Regions from separate parts of the Paenibacillus durus genome, predicted to be linked through region 1. Evidence: predicted binding sites of a transcription regulator. Region 1 holds the regulator's gene; the other holds the start of a gene.
What was found. The regulator Rex, encoded in region 1, represses fermentation and respiration genes when NADH is low (regulators of the CRP and FNR family bind a similar motif). The targets are predictions, from matches to a motif close to TTGTGAAATATTTCACAA.
Positions count from the first base shown of each region.

Region 2: a site for Rex is predicted at 1,314-1,331, ahead of PDUR_RS14205 (DUF6803 family protein). Genes of this name have one in related genera too.

Region 1 covers NZ_CP009288.1:3,896,947-3,900,065, reverse strand. The annotation lists gene dinG (ATP-dependent DNA helicase DinG) at 1-872, shown strand, start outside; gene PDUR_RS16625 (redox-sensing transcriptional repressor Rex) at 1,250-1,900, shown strand; gene PDUR_RS16620 (amidohydrolase) at 1,890-3,119, shown strand, end outside.
Region 2 covers NZ_CP009288.1:3,372,802-3,375,920, forward strand. The annotation lists gene cls (cardiolipin synthase) at 1-710, shown strand, start outside; gene PDUR_RS14200 (hypothetical protein) at 782-1,279, opposite strand; gene PDUR_RS14205 (DUF6803 family protein) at 1,456-1,941, shown strand; gene PDUR_RS14210 (NUDIX hydrolase) at 2,011-2,412, opposite strand; gene PDUR_RS14215 (DMT family transporter) at 2,414-2,926, opposite strand; gene PDUR_RS14220 (Crp/Fnr family transcriptional regulator) at 2,941-3,119, opposite strand, start outside.

The DNA.
Region 1 (3,119 bases):
CCCTGCAGCTGTACGCCGTGCCCGTTGATGTCAGCGCGCAGCTCAAGGAGCTTTTCTTTGATAAGAAAAAAAGCGCTGTCCTGACCTCGGCAACCTTGTCCGTAGATAAATCGTTCCAGTATATGATCGACAACCTCGGATTGAACGAGGCGCAGGAGGAAGGAAGGCTATCGACCATACAGCTTCCTTCACCCTTTAAGTACCGGGATCAGGCGCTGCTGGTCATTCCGCGGGATTTCCCAAGCGTGAAGGGAACCGTCGGCGACGCCCGATTTGTCGATATGCTCGTTCATTCCCTGGCTGAAGCCGCAGTGACCACGCGCGGGCGGATGCTTGTGCTGTTCACGTCATATAAGATGCTTCGGCAGGTATACGAGCCTCTCAAGGAGGCGCTTGCGTCCGAAGATATCACTGTACTCGGGCAAGGCGTTGAAGGAGGAAGCCGAAGCAAGCTGCTCCGCCGGTTCCAGGAGAATTCAGCTTCCGTCCTGCTTGGAACGAGCAGCTTCTGGGAAGGCGTCGATATCCCTGGTGACGCGCTAACCTGTCTGGCAATCGTCAGACTGCCTTTTCAGCCGCCTAACCATCCGCTCGCAGAGGCGAAGGCCGAGCTATTGCAGGCGCAGAAGAAGAATCCGTTCATGAAGCTGTCCGTGCCTCAAGCCGTAATCCGTTTTAAGCAGGGCTTCGGCCGCCTTGTACGGACCGCGCAGGATCGCGGCATTGTTATTGTTTATGATACCAGAGTAATCGAATCTTATTACGGTAAGTATTTCCTGTACTCGCTGCCAGGACCTAAAATGGAGCATATGTCGACGGAACAAATGGTCCCCCGCATCGCCGAATGGCTACAGCAAGACGGCGCATCCTAATAAAAATACTCGATTGGCCATTGTATAACATAGGCCAATCCAGTCTTTTGCTTTTCAGCACTTCGATCGGCCATTGTATAACATAGGCCAATCCAGTCTTTTGCTTTTCAGCACTTCGATTGGCCATTGTACAACATAGGCCGATCTGCCGATCTTAATCTTTACATGGGTCATACTGTATGTAGATTCCGCCAATTGTCAAGCGTGTCCCGTCAGGGACGAAAAGCGATCCTTCATCCGCCTGATTCAAGGTCCCGCCCAACTTTTGCCGGGCGCCAATTTGCCGTGAGCGGGTGTCCAGAGGGCGGTAGCCCTTGGGGCCCTCCCTTTTAGGGAGGGTTTGGGAGGGTCCTATTTAAAATTTAGGAGGAGAACTCATGAAATCGGACAAAATATCTGAGGCCGTCGTCCGCAGATTGCCAGTATATCTGCGTTTTTTGAACGACCTGCAAAATCGCGAAATCGCCACTGTTTCTTCTCAAGAACTCGGACAACGACTGGATTTAAATCCTGCGCAAATCCGCAAGGATTTGGCCTATTTTGGCGACTTCGGCAGGAAGGGCATTGGTTATGACGTACCCTACCTGATCGAAAAAATCCGCCACATCCTGAAGCTCGACCAACAGATTAATGTTGTTCTGGTAGGAGCGGGGAATCTGGGTCAGGCGCTGTCCAATTACAATATTTATCTGAAAGATACAATGAAAATTACGGCCGTCTTTGATTCCTACCCGCCGAAGATCGGGACCAAGATCAATACTTTGACCGTTCAGCCTATGGATGAACTTGCAAGTACCGTACGCGAGCAGGGCATTCGCATAGGCATTATTACCGTGCCCGAGCAGGAGGCGCAAAAAGTAGCGGATATTCTTATCGGAGCCGGCATTGAAGCGATCCTGAATTTCGCTCCGGTAATCCTGAAGACGCCGCCTGAGATTCGTGTGCATGCGGCGGATTTTACGACCGACCTGCAAAGTCTGGCTTACTATCTGCATGAAGGAAAGGACGAAGAAGAGCATGGGTACTAAATGGATGATCCGAAACGGCAAATTTGCCGTGCCTGGCGCGGATAAGCCTGTTTTTGAAGGATATATGGTAATTGATAACGATTTGATTACGTACATAGGGGAAGAAGCGCCCGTTCTTGAAGAAGACGTACCTGTCTTTGAAGGCAACCGCCTGCTGTTCCTTCCGGGGCTTGTCAATACGCATGGGCATGCGGCGATGTCGCTGCTGCGCGGTTATGGAGACGATCTTGCCCTTCAGGTATGGCTTCAGGAAAAAATGTGGCCAATGGAAGGGAAATTCACCGGAGACGACGTCTACTGGGGAACCGCACTCTCGGTGCTGGAAATGCTCAAGGGCGGGACAACGACGTTTCTTGATATGTATGATCATATGGACCGGGTGGCTGAGGTGGCGGAAGCATCTGGAATACGCGCCGTCCTGATGCGTGGTGTAATCGGGCTGTGCCCGGCAGAGGTGCAGAATCAGAAGCTTGCGGAAGCGGTTGCTTTTGCAAAAAAATGGCATAACGCGGCGGATGGACGGATCACCGCTATGATATCACCCCATTCGCCGTATACTTGTCCTCCGGATTATATCGAGAAATTTGTCCAGGCGGCGCATGACCTCGACCTGCCTATTCATACGCATATGTCCGAAACGCGGCGGGAAGTGGAGCAAAATGAAGCGGATTACGGCCTTCGGCCCGTTGCCCATCTGGAGAAGCTCGGGATGTTCACCCGGCCGTCGCTAGTGGCGCACGCTGTCCATCTGAACGATGAGGAAATCGAAATTCTTGCCCGCAATCAAGTTGGCGTCTCGCATAATCCGGGCAGCAATCTGAAGCTGGCAAGCGGCGTGGCGCGCGTTCCCGAGCTGCTGAAGGCCGGTGTTACGGTATCGCTCGGAACGGATGGCGCGGCAAGCAACAACAACCTGGACATGTTCGAGGAGATGCGTCTAGCCGCGCTGATTCATAAAGGAGTGTCCGGCGATCCGACGGCGGTTCCGGCAGGCGAGGCCCTGCGTATAGCTACGGAGTATGGCGCAAAGTCTTTATTCCTTAATCAAGTGGGAAGGCTCGCGCCGGGAATGAAAGCTGATTTCATCGCCATTGATATTGACCAGCCACATCTGCTTCCGCATACGGATCTGATATCCCATACCGTATACTCGGCGAGCGCCAAGGACGTAGAGCATGTATGGGTCGACGGCAAGCAGATCATTAAGCACGGGGAATGC
Region 2 (3,119 bases), 520 kb from region 1:
GAGATGAATACTTGGGGGAAGATCCGAAATTCGGCTATTGGCGGGACACTCATTTTAGCATTAAAGGCGATGCGGTACTGTGGGTCCAATATACATTTTTGACCGATTGGCACTTGGTTACAGGACAAGTCATAACCGATCCCGTCTATTATCCGATTCAGGAAAGACACGGGAATGAGCTTGTACAAATTGTAAAAAGCGGCCCGGACGAGATGATTCTGGAACTTATTTTCTCCCTCATCGTTTCGGCGAAGAGGCGGATTTTTATCGAGACGCCCTATTTCATTCCCGATCCCGGCATCTTATTGGCTCTAAAAACAGCCATCTCAAGAGGAGTCGACGTTCGCATCATTATACCGGCTGTTCCTGATAAAAACCTTGTTTATTGCGCTACTTTGTCCTATGTTCAGGAATTGCTTCAGGCGGGAGGCCGGTTTTATGGCTACCAGAAAGGGTTTATCCATGCCAAACTGATTATTTCCGACGACTTGGCGCTCTCCGGCAGCGCAAATATGGATATACGCAGCTTTTGCAACCAATTCGAAATCAATGCAGTCTTTTTTGACGGGAAGGTCGTTAACCGCCTGGTACAAGATTTTTACCGGGATCTTGGCGTGAGCGAGGAGATTTTGCAGTCGAAATTCGAACAGCGCAGCACGTTACAAAAAATGCAGATTATTTTCGCCCGGCTGCTGTCGCCGTTGTTCTAGGGGTGATTGGTCCGGTCGCGAACCACTCGGGGACCCCAACCGGACAAGGATTTTTACCGGGGGCTAAATGTTCATGGTAAATATATTAAGCTTGGATACTTATCGGAGTACAGCTCAATAGAAGTAATATTTGAATCGGTCAGCCGGTAATCGTCCAGTGTATTGAAAGCAGCGTTTGTCTCAATCATTGTTATTACTTTTGACACTGTTTCCGAATCACTAATCTTCTTCCCGTTCTCATTAAACTCTACGGCGGTTGGGCTAAACTCTTTCAGGCTGATTTCGGGAACATTCAATCCTTTATATATAAAAGCAAAAGCCAGCTCATCGTCTTGAACTGCCAGCCACTTGCCGCTTTCCATATCCGGTATTTCGTAAAATGAAGTTCTGGTCTCTCCGTCTGCTCCTATTTTCCTGCCATGGGTTTCGGTCTTCAGATGCTGCGAATAATTCTTGTATGTTCTTCCGTTATACTGGAGAATATTGCCGTCATCCGAAATATGTACTCTTCCCCATGACTTATGCGCATTCGTAATCTGCTGATGTACCAGATCATTAACTGTAGCCAATACAATATATTCTGACAAAAACAGGCACTCAAAAATGTGAAGAATATCTCTTAACAAAGAATCCAACCCGAATCAATCAGCGCACTCCATCCTTTGTTCTTCATAAATTCCACATACATTTTTTATACAATGAGCCGGATAAGTTAAATCTATCTCTATTGGGGGAGTATCAAAAAATGAGCATGACGCATTACATGTCCTTGCTTGCGGACAATCAGCCATGGAATTTGATTATATTCATGGCCATTCCCGTGATCTTTGCCGAAACGATCACTGTAACCGAATTCTTTATCCTCTTTGGCAAAAACACGCAGGGCGGACTGAGAAGCTTTAACCGCATTTGCAGCATTCTCGCAGGACTGTATTTCACAGGAATCTTTCTCTACTTGTTCCCCACCGCGTTTATTCCTTTAACCGTAAATGGAGAATGGCACACTTGGGTGGACGTTGTCGCTGTAGGATTTTACCTGAGCGGTGTATTCTTCTTACTGCCCCTCGCCCTTCTTGATCTTGGTCTAATCGCCCGCAACCGTTCCTCAGAAGGAAAATTGAAGCTTCACTTTATCCTCGTCAGCGGATTTCTCGTTGTGGCCCATATTGCGATGATATTTGGTATGGTCAACCCGGAAATCATGGGGGGAATGGCTGGTATGAATCATTAATCAAAAGACAAACAAGACTTCGGAGCCGAACTCCGAAGTCTTGTTTTTACTCCTGCAATGTCAGAAGGATCAGTCCAGCCGCTCCATCTCATGCAGCTTATCAAAAATAATCTGTGTAACTTCAGATACACGGCCCCGGTCATTATAGGTTAACCAGGCCAATTCCCCGATTTCCGAAGCCGGACGCAGTTCTCCTTCGAACTCGGCCGTGTAACATGACATTTTCACCTGAACCCCCCCAGTCTTGCCGTGAGCCTCCGCTTCAAACGTCCCGAAGTAGGCGACGGTTTCGGGATTGATCCGAACCGATAGCTCCTCCTCTATTTCCCGCAGCAGCGTATCTGTATCACTCTCGCCGGACTCTCTTTTTCCACCGGGCAAGTAGTAGATATCCTTCCCTCGGGAACGGGCGCATAACAGTTTGCCCTGATTCATGGATATCCAGGCGATTTTATCGATTACGGTTGTCATCCTATGCGCCTCTCGCTTCATTCTTTATTTTGCATGGCGGAGTCTCGTTTGTTTCTTCCGAAGCCGACTGATGCACACGCCCGCCTCCTAATTTGAATACCAAAATTCCGCCGACAATGACCAGCACCCCGAGCAGCTGTCTGAATGTAAAAGGAACTTTGTTTAAGCCAAGCCAGCCCATCGAATCCCACCATAGGGCGCTTCCGAGCTGTGAGATCAGAACGATGGAGATGGCATACGTAGGACCAAGAAGCCGGATCCCCAGCGTCAGACAGATAACGACCCCCACCCCGATTACGCCGCTGATCCAGTACCAGGGCTTCATATTCTCCAGACTGAACAGCCGGCCCCCTTCAAAGATCAGGCCAAAAGTCAGCGAAGCCGCAAAGCCCATTCCCAGCACCAAAGCCGTTGTGGCCCAGGACCCTGTATGTTCATTGACTTTACTGTTAAACACATTCTGCATACTTACAAGCGAACCTGCGACGAGCGCGAGTAACAGCCCTTGAATCATTACGCGTATACCTCCTATTCATAAATATTTTGATTGGCCAGCGCGCTTAAGCCATCCTTGTCTTTAACCACGATAAACCCTTTGCTGCGCTCAATCAGGCCTTCCGTGCATAATTTTTGAATGATCCGGTTTAGATGCCTGTAGCTGGTTCCAATAAAGTTCGCTACATCAATTAGGCGGAAGCTGTTAAGCT